3 regions of the Streptomyces sp. NPDC058257 genome follow, and region 2 is predicted to be linked to each of the others. Evidence: riboswitches for the same ligand, from Rfam matches in the RefSeq annotation. Region 2 holds a riboswitch; each other region holds the start of a gene.
What was found. A riboswitch is a leader RNA that binds a small molecule or an ion and turns the genes downstream of it on or off. The one in region 2 is predicted to bind cyclic di-AMP.
Positions count from the first base shown of each region.

Region 1: it holds a riboswitch for cyclic di-AMP, as region 2 does, so the genes downstream of both, ACFVXC_RS33100 (M23 family metallopeptidase) here and ACFVXC_RS22410 (transglycosylase SLT domain-containing protein) in region 2, are expected to answer to the same signal.
Region 3: it holds a riboswitch for cyclic di-AMP, as region 2 does, so the genes downstream of both, ACFVXC_RS37575 (M23 family metallopeptidase) here and ACFVXC_RS22410 (transglycosylase SLT domain-containing protein) in region 2, are expected to answer to the same signal.

Region 1 is NZ_JBHVXJ010000019.1:46,882-51,223, forward strand. Features, by position in the region: gene ACFVXC_RS33095 (GntR family transcriptional regulator) at 116-820, opposite strand; gene ACFVXC_RS33100 (M23 family metallopeptidase) at 1,106-1,909, opposite strand; cyclic di-AMP (ydaO/yuaA leader) riboswitch at 1,922-2,085, opposite strand; gene ACFVXC_RS33105 (M16 family metallopeptidase) at 2,283-3,668, opposite strand; gene ACFVXC_RS33110 (M16 family metallopeptidase) at 3,665-4,342, opposite strand, start outside.
Region 2 is NZ_JBHVXJ010000009.1:120,160-124,501, forward strand. Features, by position in the region: gene ACFVXC_RS22405 (cytochrome P450) at 1-660, opposite strand, end outside; gene ACFVXC_RS22410 (transglycosylase SLT domain-containing protein) at 1,453-2,178, opposite strand; cyclic di-AMP (ydaO/yuaA leader) riboswitch at 2,183-2,375, opposite strand; gene ACFVXC_RS22415 (glycoside hydrolase family 15 protein) at 3,655-4,342, shown strand, end outside.
Region 3 is NZ_JBHVXJ010000025.1:100,745-105,086, forward strand. Features, by position in the region: gene ACFVXC_RS37570 (PP2C family protein-serine/threonine phosphatase) at 1-1,161, shown strand, start outside; cyclic di-AMP (ydaO/yuaA leader) riboswitch at 1,383-1,529, shown strand; gene ACFVXC_RS37575 (M23 family metallopeptidase) at 1,541-2,632, shown strand; gene ACFVXC_RS37580 (aldo/keto reductase) at 2,806-3,750, shown strand; gene ACFVXC_RS37585 (PrsW family intramembrane metalloprotease) at 3,747-4,342, opposite strand, start outside.

The sequences.
Region 1 (4,342 bases), on a different contig from region 2:
CGGTGCTTCTGTTTCCAGCTGCCGAATATCAGAGCCGCATTCCCTGAACGTGCCACATTCGGGCAGCCGAAATAGTCCCCCGCCGAATAGCACTTCTTTGTATACGGCGCCTCTGTTAATGCCGGAGGCCCACCGTGTTTACGGCATGTTGCGAATCCCTCACACGATCTCGTCCCGCGGCCCGGTGACCTTGCGGGCGAAAGCGCGGCCGGTGCGCGGCCGCCGCCCGTTCCGCGTGGGCCGCCGCGAGCGACCTGGCCCGTTCCGCGTCCCCGCGGGCGACCGCGTCGACGATCGCGGCGTGCTCCGCCCAGGACTCCGCGGGAGCGGCCGGTGTCTCGACGACGTACATCCAGGCGATCTTGTGCCGGAGCTGGGTGAGCAGCGCTGTGAGACCCGGGCTGCCGGACGACTGGGCGAGCGTCTCGTGGAACCAGCCGCCCAGGGAGCGCAGGTCGTCGCTCCGACCGCCCCTCGAACGCTCCTGGCCGAGCCTGACGAGTCCGCGCAGGACCTTCAGATGCGCCTCCGTGCGGCGCTGAGCGGCGCGGGCCGCCCCCAGCGGCTCCAGGAGCATGCGTATCTCCAGGAGGTCGGCCGCCTCCTGCTCGGTGGGCTCCGCGACGCACGCGCCCGCGTGCCTGCGCGTGACGACGAACCCCTCGGCCTCCAGGGTGCGCAGGGCCTCGCGCACGGGGACGCGGGAGACTCCATAGCGGCGTGCGAGCAGTTCCTCGGTGAGTCGGCCACCCCGTTCGTAGACACCGGAGACGATGTCGTCCCGGATGGCCGTGCATACCGAGTGCGCGGGAATGCGCATGACCTGACCTCCGCCTTAATCCCCGCGAAACGCGGTCGATCGACGCCTTTTCAGTGACCCTATTGCAGAGCGGCCGAATTTCCGATGGCAGGCCGAAATTCATGGATATATTTTGGCCAAAGGCGATCGGCGCGGGTACGGGTACAAGTACGGCTACGGCTACGGCTACGGCTACGGCGGTACGGCGAAAGCCCCGGCTCTCGACGAGCCGGGGCTTTCAGTGGATCAGCGTTCGCTGGATCAGCGTTCGCTGGATCGGCGTTCGGTGGATCGGCGTTCGGTGGATCAGACGCCGACGTCGTGCGAGCGGAGGTACGCGATCGGGTCGATGTCCGTGCCGTAGTCCGCGCCGGTCCGGGCCTCGAAGTGGAGGTGCGGGCCGCTGGAGTTGCCGGTGGAGCCCGAGAGGCCGATCTGCTGGCCCGGGGTGACGGCCTGGCCGACGGTGACACCGAGGGACGACATGTGGCCGTACTGGGTGTACGTGCCGTCGTTCATCTTGATGACCACGTTGTTGCCGTAGGCACCGCCCCAGCCGGCCTCGACGACGGTGCCGGAACCGACCGCGTGGACCGAGGTGCCGGACGCGGCGTGGAAGTCGATGCCGGTGTGGCTGCCGGAGGACCACATGCCGCCGCCGGTCTGGTAGCCCGTGGAGACGTACGAGCCGGTGATCGGGGAGACGTAGCTGTTGAGGCGCTTGCGCTCGGCCTCGCGAGCGGCGCGCTCCTTGGCCTCGCGCTCCTTCTTGGCCTTGGCCTTCGCCTCGGCCTCGGCCTTGCGCTTGGCCTCCTCGGCCTTCTTCTTGGCGGCTTCTTCGGCCTTCTTGGCCGCTGCCGCGTCGTCGGCGGCCTGCTGCTGGGCGGCGGCCTGCGCGTCGACGCTGGCGGCGAGCGAGTCGCCGACGGAGACCGCCTGGGTGAGGCCGGTGTGCTCAAGAGCCGCGGCGTCGTCGGCGGCGAGGGCCGGAGCGGCCAGGCCTCCTATGACACCGGTGGTGGTGAGGGCGGCGACGCCCGCCACGTTCGCGGTCGTGCGCGTGAGGCGGCTGGGGCGACGGTGCTTCCCGGTGGCACGGGTGAACGCCATGAAGCGGCTGATCCTTTCCTTCCTTCTCGCCTACCGGGTTAGCTGACGGGTTCGGAGCAGGAAGGTCTCCTACGAGTCCCTCGCCTCACGGCAAGGTTCCCGATTCACCCCAAGGGGACATGTGGGTCCCCGGCTCCCCTGGCTCGCGCCGTACGGGGACTCGGCGATGACTGTCCGGTGCCGCGGGTGCGGCGTACTGCATGACGAACAGCCGGACCGACGCTAAGCGGGGCGTCTTTCAAACGACAAACGGATCAGAGTTTTTGTAGCGCACGCCACAGGGCAGACACGTAACCTCCATACTAATTCGGACATATGAGGACCCCAGTAGCAAATTCCAGCCACTGGGGTCCCGATATGTCCTGACTGTCACTCAGCCCGTGACCACACTCACTTCACCGATGCCGAGCGCCCTGACGGGCTCCTCGATCTGCGCGGCGTCACCGACGAGCACCGTCACCAGGCGGTCCTCGGGGAAGGCGCTCACCACGGCGGCGGTGGCCTCCACGGTGCCGGTCGCGGCCAGCCGGCGGTACAACTGCGCCTGGAAGTCGTCCGGAAGGTGCTGCTCGACCTGATCGGCGAGAGTGGCGGCGACGGACGCCGCCATCTCGTACTTGAGCGGGGCGACGCCCACCAGGTTCTGCACGGCGACATCGCGCTCGGCGTCCGTCAGACCGTCGGCGGCGAGGGTGCGAAGCACCTTCCACAGGTCTTCGAGGGCCGGTCCCGTGGACTCGGTGTCCACCGAGCCGCTGATGGCCAGCATCGCGGCACCTGTGCCGTCCGGGGCGGAACGCAGGACCTGGGCGAAGGACCGTACGCCGTAGGTGTATCCCTTCTCCTCGCGCAGGACGCGGTCGAGGCGCGAGGTGAGGGTGCCGCCGAGGCAGTACGTGCCGAGCACCTGCGCGGGCCAGACGCGGTCGTGCCGGTCCGGTCCCACGCGGCCGATGAGCAGCTGCGTCTGGACGGCGCCGGGGCGGTCCACGATGACGACACGCCCGGTGTCGTCGGCGGTCACCGGGGGCACCGGGCGCGGCTGGGCCGTGCCGCCCGTCCAGGCGCCGATGGTGTCGGCGAGGACGGCGTCCAGGTCGACGCCGGTCAGGTCGCCCACGACGACCGCGGTGGCAGTGGCGGGACGCACATGCTTCTCGTAGAAGGCACGCACCGCCGCCGAGTCGATGGCGGTGACCGTCTCCTCGGTGCCCTGGCGGGGGCGCGACATGCGCGACGTCGCCGGGAACAGCTGCCGGGAGAGCTCCTTGGCGGCGCGGCGCCCCGGGTTGGCGGCCTCGTGCGGAATCTCGTCCAGGCGGTTGCGCACGAGGCGTTCGATCTCGCTGTCCGCGAAGGCGGGGGCGCGCAGGGCGTCGGCGAGCAGGCCGAGCGCCTTCGGGAGGCGCGAGACCGGGACTTCGAGGGAGACACGCACGCCGGGGTGGTCGGCGTGCGCGTCCATGGAGGCGCCGCAGCGGTCGAGTTCCGCGGCGAAGTCCTCGGCGGAGTGCTTGTCGGTGCCTTCGTTGAAGGCCCTCGCCATGATCGTGGCGACGCCGTCCAGGCCCGCGGGCTCGGCGTCGAGCGGCGCCTCGAGGTGGATCTCCACGGCGACGACCTGCTGGCCGGGGCGGTGGCAGCGCAGCACGGTGAGGCCGTTGTCCAGGGTGGCGCGCTCGGGCGCGGGGAAGGCCCACGGCCGTGCGGTGCCCGCCTGGGGCTGGGGGTGGAACTGCATCGTCGCGGCCTCGGTCACTTCGCCGCCTCCTCTTCGTCCTCGTCAGTGGCTTCGGCGCCTTCGGGGGCCGCTGAGCCCTCGGTGGGCTCGTACACGAGCACCGCGCGGTTGTCGGGGCGCAGGCGGGCCGCCGCGGCCGCCTTGACCTCTTCCGCCGTGACGTCGAGGACGCGCTTGACGGCTGTCAGGGCGAGCTGCGGGTCGCCGAACAGGACCGCGTACCGGCACAGTTCGTCCGCGCGTCCCGCCACCGTGGAGAGCCTGTCCAGCCACTCGCGCTCCAGTTGTGCCTGGGCGCGCTCCATCTCCTCGTCGGTGGGGCCCTCTTCCGCGAAGCGGGCGAGCTCCTCGTCGACGGCCGCCTCGATGACGGGGACCTCGACGTCGCCGGACGTCTTCACGTCGAGCCAGCCGAGCGAGGGGGCTCCGGCGAGGCGCAGCAGGCCGAAACCTGCCGCCACGGCGGTGCGGTCGCGGCGCACGAGGCGGTTGTAGAGCCGCGACGACTCGCCGCTGCCCAGGACCGTGAGCGCCAGGTCGGCCGCGTCGCACGCGCGCGTGCCGTCCTCCGGGAGGCGGTAGGCGGCCATCAGGGCGCGGGCCGGTACCTCTTCCTCGACGACCTCGCGCAGCTCCTTGCCGATCGTGTCGGGCAGCGAGCCGTCGCGCGGCGGCTGCTTGCCGTCGTGCGA
Region 2 (4,342 bases):
ATCGTCCCGGGTGGCTATGAGTACGGAGGTCATGTCCTGGCCGGGCGCGGCGCGCTTGGCCGCGACCAGATCGGCCAGGATCGCGTACGCCTCCTGGGTGTTCGCGGCGGCCTCATCGGGGCTGAGCGTGGTGTCGAAGACACCGTCGACAGTACGGCGGAAGCCGGGCCGGGAGTGGTCGGGGAGCCCCATGAGTTCGCTGATGACCCGGATCGGGAGCGGATAGGCGAACCGCTCGCGCAGGTCGGTGGGTTGTCCGGCGGGAAGGGCGGCGAGTTCATCGAGCAGCGTGTCGGTCATCTCCTCGATACGCGGCTGCAGGGCGGCGATACGGCGCGAGGTGAAGGCCGGGCTGACCAGGCGCCGCAGCCGCCGGTGGTCGCCGCCGAAGGCGGTGAACATGTTGTCGACGGCCACCCACAGTGCCAGCGGCCAGGTGCCGAGGATCTGGTCGGGGAACATCGGCCAGTGCCGCCGGGGGTCTTTGGAGACCCGCGGGTCGGTGAGGAGCTGTTTGAGCAGGGCCGGGTCGGTCACCGCCCATGCCTCGACGCCCAGGACGTCGACGCGGGCAGCCGGGCCGCGTGAGCGCAGCTCGGCGTCCTCGGCGTGTCGGTCGCTGCCTGCGGCGTCCAGGACAAGGATCTGCGGCTGGTCCATGCGAGAGCTCCTCAGATAGGGGCGACAAGCGGCGCGGTGCGGGCGGGCGGCGGACAAGGAAGCCAGATCGCGGTGGCAGAGGGCGGAGACAGCCTGCTCCAACCCGCGAAGTACGTCCAGGAGTTGCGCAGTGGCCCGCTGAGGGATCGGGCCGGCGCCCGGCCGGGCAGGCCGGTGCTGGGACGCGATCGTGCCACCGGGCCGCACCACTGGGCCGCAGCGGATACCGGCCGTTTTCTCGCCGACCGCGGGGCCGACCACGACACATTCCGTCGTCCGCTCCGGCAGCGCGGACCCTCCCGGTGATCGGGGAGCGGGGCCAGCAGTGTCCCGTAACCGCGTCCCGCGCGACTCCGCCCCGTGCCCTACGCGAGAGGAGCGCTACGCGAGACGCGTGCTGACCTGTTGATCAGGCTGACCTCGCTGATGAGGAGGAGCCGCCCTGACCGGCGCCGGCGAGCGAGCGGCGGGGCGGCGGTTCCTGGCCGTCGCCGACGGTCCGAGGCTGAGCTTCGTCGAGCTTGCCGACGTCCTGCGCGACCGGCTCGGCTAGCTCGCCGCGCGGGCTCCCGAACGGGAGGCTCCCGGCAAGGCTCTCCCGCGACCGGTCATCCACAACGACCGGGCCCGCGAGGAATTCGGCTGGCAGCCGCGCCCCGCCCCGCCTCATCCCGCCCCACCCCGCTGCGACGACGATCGTCGACTCGGCCAAGTGCCTGCGGGACCTGAGGCTTCTGGAGGCGGGGCTGTGACAGCCGCCGGGGCGGTCTAGGAGGGGCCGTCCGGGACGGTCTAGTAGGGGCCGTTCACGTTGTCGATCGAGCCGTAGCGGTCGGCCGCGTAGTTGCAGGCGGCGGTGATGTTGGCGACGGGGTCGAAGCTGTCCGTGGAGGTGCCGGGCACGTGGTACGCGGCGAATGTGGGGTCGATGACCTGCAGGAGCCCCTTGGAAGGTGTTCCGGCGGCGGCGTTGGAGTCCCAGTCGTTGGTGATCTGAGGGTTGCCGGAGGACTCGCGCATGATGTTGCGGTGGATGCCCTCGTAGGTGCCGGGGATGCCGTGCTGGGCCAGTACGTCGAGCGACTCCCTGATCCAGCCGTCGAGGTCGTCGGTGTACGTCTTCTTCGCCGGGGCCGCGGCGGGCTCGGCGGTGAGGGTGTCCGGGCGCTCGGAGCGGTCTGCCCGCTGAGCGGGGGCATTCTCGCCGAGGGTGAGCTTGAGACCGGGGTGGATCATCTTGGGGCTGTCGCCGAGAGTGCTGCGGTTGTCCGCGTACAGCTTCTTCCAGCCGCCGCTCAGGGAGTGCTCGCGGGCGATCTTGGCGAGGGAGTCACCGGCGGCGACCACGTACGTCGTGGAGGCCGCGGCGGGCTTGGCGGGGGTGCCGGCCGGCGCCGCGGCTGCGGTGGTGGCGCCGAGCACCGGGAGGACGAGCACGGCGCCGCCCGTGCCTGCGACGGCGATGTTCCGGGTGAGCGGGCTGGACTTGGGGCGGCGGTGCTTTCCCTTTGCAGGCATGACGATTTCCTCTCCGTCGCCTGCGAGGTGAGCTGTCGGGTTCGGACGGGAGATGTCCGGCCGCACTGTGAATGCGACTTCACCCCGGAGCCGTTCCGGAATCCGGATCGGCGGCTTACCTGGGTCCCCCGCTCCTGCCGTGCGTAAGTGAGTGGGATGGGTTTCCGGACAGCGGCAGGATTCGGCGTTCCATCCGGATTGACGGTGACGTTAGGCGAGGAATGCCGGAAGGAACAAGACACGAATTCGCATAGGCAATGCACGAGGGTCCGTCTCCCGGCGAACAGAACAGTTCGCACTCATTGATCAAAAACCCCAAATTTCTTAGTGCGCAACGGAAGTGCGCCCAGCGGTTCGCAGTTGTTCCCAGCGGTGCCGTGGCGGGAAGCGTGACCCAATTCACTGAAGGGAATGCGGCCCCATGGTGCACCAGACGGCTTCATTCGGCATCAATGGCGCGCAAAACGGACAATAGCCCCCGCGTGACTCTGGCGGCGTGAAGGGCTGATTCACTGAGAAAGCCGGACATAAGGGAAGATGTATTGCGTATTAAAACGGTCAAATCGTTGCGTGATTGCATCGATGCTCACACGGCTATGCCCGGCCCGTACTCGGCAGACCTGCCACGGCGGCACGGGTGCCGACAGGGGGCTTGTGGTGGCGGTTCACCGCCCTCGCTTTCGCGAAACAGGCACTCCCTCGGGTCCGCAACCACAACCAGCAGAACCTGGCGGGAAACGGTGCTCTTGGGCCAGGTCCTGCTGTGTGTGCCCCCTGACGGCGACGCCATAGGGCTCCGGCCGGAATCCGCCGCTGCCTTGCCCCGCACTCGGCAGGTGTACCCGGCCCGGAGTCGGCGGGGCCGCGGCAGAGAGTGGTCACTGCGCCGAATGGTCCTGACCCGTCGGCTCAGCGGCTTCGGAGGGGTCAGAGGCTTCGGAAGGGGTGGAACCGGCCGATGTTCCGCGCCAACGGCTAACTCCATCTCCGTCCCCGGGCCGCTGCGATCTCTCGGGGACAGGGGCTTCTCTGTTCCTGTATCCGTGCGGAGGTACGGTGTCGGCGGAGCCGGTGCTGTCGACGCCCGTAGGATCAACCCTCGGTGGCTTTCCGTCATTTCACTTCCCCCTCCCCGCAGGGCGAGGCCGGCTGTTCGGTCCGGTCCGCCCCTCTGGATGTGACGGCATATCAATTCTCTTTCGAGTGCCGTGCATCGTGAATTCACCCCGGAACTGAGAATTCCTTTCGGCTGACAGCCAGGCGAGCCGAGAGGGCGCCCTGGAGGCAATTTCCGCAACTCCCGCCCGGGGGAGGGAAATCCCGGGATCCGACCCGGCAGGAGCGGCCCGCACCTCTTCTCTGAGTATTCTTCGAGGCTCGGGCCGAAGATCGTGACGCGCCCGGCGGAGTCCGGGGTCCGGGGAGTACGGAGCTGTAGTGTGGTCGCCGGTTTCGATGCGGGCGGAAGGCACAGGCATGGACGACCAGGACGCAGCAGGCCGCGCATATCTGCCCATCGCCGAGCACGGCCTGATCGGGGACCTGCGCGGTGCGGCACTGGTGGGGACCGACGGGCGCATCGACTGGTTCTGCGCGCCGAGGTTCGATTCCCCCAGCATCTTCGGGGCGATCCTGGACGCGGAGAGTGGCGGGGTCTGGGAGCTGACGCCGCTGTGTGCAACCGCGTCCCGTCAGCAGTTCTACGTTCCTGACAGCGCGATCCTCGTCACGCGTTTCCTCACCGAGGAGGGCATGGTGGAGGTGCAGGACTTCATGCCGGTTCTGCGCCCCCACGACGAGCGGCACCGCCAGCGGCTGGTGCGGCGCGTGGTGGCCGTGCGCGGTGCCATGCGCATGCGCACCCGGATCGCTCCGCGCCTGGACTACGGACGGGCCCGCCACCGGATGCTGACCGGCGAGGGCGAGGTCAAGTTCATCTCCGGGTCACTGACGCTGGTGCTGCGCAGCGATGTGCCCCTGTCGGCCAAGGACGGCGAGGCCCACGGTGAGTTCGAGCTCGGCGAAGGCGGCCAGGCCCTGTTCGTCCTGGACGTCGGAGCCGGGCCCGACGCCGACGCCGACGCCGACGCCGACGCGGCGCAGGGGAAGTGCGCCGCCCCGCCGGATCGGGATGAGGTCGACGAACTGTTCGACGGCACGGTCG
Region 3 (4,342 bases), on a different contig from region 2:
CTTCCCCTGCTGCTCATCGTCGTAGGGGTCGTCTACGACATCTCGACCCCGCCCGAATTCACCGCCGCGCCCCTCTTCACCGCCGCCCCGCTCATCGCCGCTCCCTTCTACTCGCTGCTCAGCACCACCGTCATCGGCCTCTGTGCCTCCGTCGCCGTGCTCGGCCTGCACTTCAAGGCCGACACCGGCTCCGAAGTCGATGCCGTCACCGAGGTGTTCACCGTGGTGACCGTCGCCGTGCTCGCCGTCCTCATCAACCGCGTCGTGCGCCGCGGCGACGAACAGCTCGCCTCCGCCCGTTCCATCGCCGAGGCCGCCCAGCGCGCCGTACTGCCGCAGCCGGATCCCCGGATCGGCGGGCTCGATGTCGCGGCGCGGTACGAGGCCGCGGAGGCCGACGCGTTCATCGGGGGTGATCTGTACGCCGTTCAGGACACCCCGCACGGCGTACGCGTCATCGTCGGCGACGTACGGGGCAAGGGAATGGGCGCGGTGGCGGCCGTCGCCGTCGTCATCGGGGCGTTCCGGGAGGCCGCCGAGCAGGAGACCACGCTGGAGGCGGTGGCGCAGCGCCTTGAGCGTGCGCTCGCGCGTGAGGGCACGCGGCGCGACGGGCTCGACGACTTCGAGGGGTTCACCACCGCCATCCTCGCGGAGATCCCGCACAGCGACGGTCTCGTACGCCTCATCAACCGCGGGCACCCGGGGCCACTGCTCCTGCGCGGCGACGGGCGGCTGTGCGTCCTGTCGGCGACCGAGCCCGCGCTGCCGCTCGGGATGGGCGAACTGGGTGCCTGGCCGGACCGCGCGGACGAGACGGAGTTCCCGCCGGGGGCGATGCTCCTGCTCCACACCGACGGGCTCTCCGAGGCGCGTGACAGCCGGGGCGAGTTCTACGATCCCGCCGCCCGGCTCGGCGGCCGGATCTTCCCGGGACCCAACGGCCCGGACACGCTCCTCGCCACGCTGACCGAGGAGGTGCGGCGGCACACCGGGGGCGGGACGACCGACGACATGGCGCTGCTCGCGGTGCGGCGGCCGTTGGCGACGGGTGACGCCGGAACTGATGCCACGAGAGCCGATGCCACGAGAACCGATGCCACAGGGACCGACGGCACAGGGACCGATGCCACAGGGCCCGATGTCACACGCCGTGACTGAAGGGCACCACTCCGCATAACAACTGACGTACCGTCAAGGAGATGTGAAGCTCCGGTGTGTGAAGAAGTGGGGTCAACTCGCCCCGTTCCGGCCACCAGTGTCCCGGTAAGTACCGGCCAGATCCGTTAACGATCAACTGGAACAGCTTGGAATACGACCCCGCTGTCTATTAACGTTCGATAACGCAGCGCGGTCGTCCCAACCGACACTCGAGTCGGCTCCGCGCGCACGCGCCTAATCCCGCAAGGGAGCCGGGGAACCACTAATTGGGGTGAATCGGTCATCTGTGCATCCGTGCCAGATGCTCGTAGGAGACCTTCCTGCTCCGAACCCGTCAGCTAACCCGGTAGGCGAGAAGGAAGGAAAGGAGTGCGCCCCGGTGGCGTCCAACCGCCCTGCCCCCCAAGGCACTTATGTACCGAATGATGATGATTTCGGCGGGTACGACGACAATTCCTGGGAGGAATGGAATCCCACCGAGGAGTCCGTCCGCCCGGTTCGCGGCAGGCACCGCGTCCACAAGCGGGGCGGTGGCGGGCTCGCCCGCAGCTCCACGGTTCTCGGCGTAGGCGTCATCGCCGCTGTCGGCGCGGGCGGCATCGCCACCGCGCAGGGCGGCAAGCCCCCGGTCTCCATAGAGATGCCGGACCTCTCGGCCGTCACGGACTCGCTGCCGGAGGCCAAGTCGCTCCCGGGCGTGGGGTCTTTGATATCCGACGGTTCCGATTCCTCCGACTCGGCCGCCGCGGAGAACGGCGTCGCGGTGGCCGCCGCGCCGCTGAGCGCCGCCGGTCTCAGCACCGCCGACACCGAGCAGGGCTCCACGGACGCGGGCGAGGCGCTGCGGGCCCGCATCATGGAGCAGGCCGAGAACCAGCAGGACCAGGCGGACGACGCGGTCCAGAAGGCGGCCGAGGAAGCCGCCGTCAAGCAGGCGGCCGCACAGGCCGCCGCCAAGCAGACCGCGGCCGAGAAGAAGATCGCCGCCGAGAAGGCCGCCGCGAAGAAGAAGGCCGAGGCGGAGGCCAAGAAGAAGGCCGAGGCGGAGCGCCTGGCCAAGCTCGCGAAGAGCTACACACTGCCCGTCGGCTCGTACACGCTCACCGGCACCTTCGGTCAGCCCGGCTCCATGTGGTCCTCCGGCTACCACACAGGCCTGGACTTCGCGGCTCCGACGGGTACGCCGATCAAGGCCATCCACTCCGGCACCATCAAGGAGGCCGGCTGGGCGGGGGCGTACGGCTACCGCACGGTCCTGGAGCTCGACGACGGCACCGAGCTGTGGTTCTGCCACCAGTCGTCGATGAGCGTCAGCGTCGGCCAGAAGGTCACCACCGGCGAGGTCATCGGCCGCGTCGGCGCGACCGGCAACGTGACGGGGGCCCACCTCCACCTGGAGGTCCACCCGGGCGGCGACTCGACCGGAGTGGACCCGGCGGCGTGGCTGCGCGGCAAGGGCCAGTCGCTCTGATCCGGTCGTTCTGATCCACCGCTCTGATCCGGTCACTCTGAAGCAGCCTCCGAACTCCGGCGGTCCTGGCGACAACCCCCCGACGTCAGGGCTGCCGGTTCGGCGTGCCCGCTCCGCTCCGATCTCGTGCCGCTGTACGGAATGCGACGCTCTGTAAGGGCGTTGTCTCCCTCATGACTTCTCTCCGCAGACTCGGCTCGTCCGACCTCGATGTCTTCCCGCTCGCCCTGGGCGGCAACGTCTTCGGCTGGACGGCCGACGAGGCGCGGTCCTTCTCCGTGCTCGACGCCTACACAGCCGCCGGCGGCAACTTCATCGACACCTCCGACGTCTACTCGGCCTGGGTGACCGGCAACAAGGGCGGCGAGTCCGAGCACGTCATCGGCGACTGGCTCGCCGCACGCGGCAACCGTTCCGATGTCGTGCTCGCCACGAAGGTCGGCGCCCACCCCGATTTCAAGGGTCTGTCCGCGGACACCATCAAGTCCGGTGCCGAGGAGTCGCTGCGCCGCCTGCGCACGGACTACATCGACCTCTACTACACGCACTACGACGACCCGACCGTCTCCGTGGAGGAGATCATCGGCGCGCTCGACGACCTGGTGACATCCGGCAAGGTCCGCGCCATCGCCGCCTCCAACGTGACCGCGGAGCGGCTCCAGGAGTTCCTCGACTTCTCCGACCGCGAGGGCCTCGCGCGCTACGCGGCCTTGCAGCCGCACTACAACCTCGTCTCGCGCGACACGTACGAGGGCTCGCTCCAGGAGGTCGCATCGCGCTCCGGCCTGGCCGCCGTCCCGTACTACGCGCTCGCCTCCGGCTTCCTGACCGGCAAGTACCGTCCGGGCACGCAGGTCGAGAGCGCGCGGGCCGCGGGCGCCGGCAAGTACCTGGAGACCGAGCGGGGCCGACGGGTGCTCGCCGCGCTCGACGAGGTCGCTCAGGCCCGCGGCGCCGAGGTCGCGACCGTGGCCCTGGCATGGCTCGCGGCTCAGCCGACGGTGGCGGCGCCGATCGCGTCGGCCCGTACGGTCGAGCAGCTGCCCGCGCTGCTCGCGGTGGGGGAGCTCGAACTGACGGAGGCCGAGGTGGCGACGCTCACGGTGGCTTCCGCCTAGCCGCGGTAGGGGTTGTACGCGGGGTAGGGCATGGCGGGCTGGGCGTACGGATATCCGTAGGGCGGTTGGTACGGCCGCGCGTATGACTGCGGGTACGGCTGCGGGTACCCGTACGGCTGCGGGTGCTGCGGGTACCCGTACGGCTGCGGCATCGGTACGAGCACCGGTGCCGTCGCGCGCGCGGCGTAGGCGAGTGCGGGCCGTGCCGCCTCGCGGCGCTCCCACAGCGCGTGCAGCAGCTCCCGCTCCCGTACGACGAAGTCGGCGCCCGCGCGGCCCCTCCGACCCCGGTGCCGCAGGAGCGCGAGGGAGGTCGCGTACGTCTCGTACTGGGCGACCGCGCGCGCCGCGGCCTTGCCCTGCGTGTACGAGGCGTAGTCGCGGGCGAGCGTGCGGGCGCGCATCGTGCCCAGCGCGTACGGCTCGGGCGCGGTGAGCCAGCCCGCGAGCGCGTACGCGGGCAGTTCCGCGCGCACGACGCGCAGGCCGCGCTGCCTGATCCAGATCACCAGCCAGGTGAGCAGGCCGAACGACGGCAGCATGAAGAGCGCATACACGGCGAAGAAGCCGTAGTCCCCGAAGCTCGCCGAGC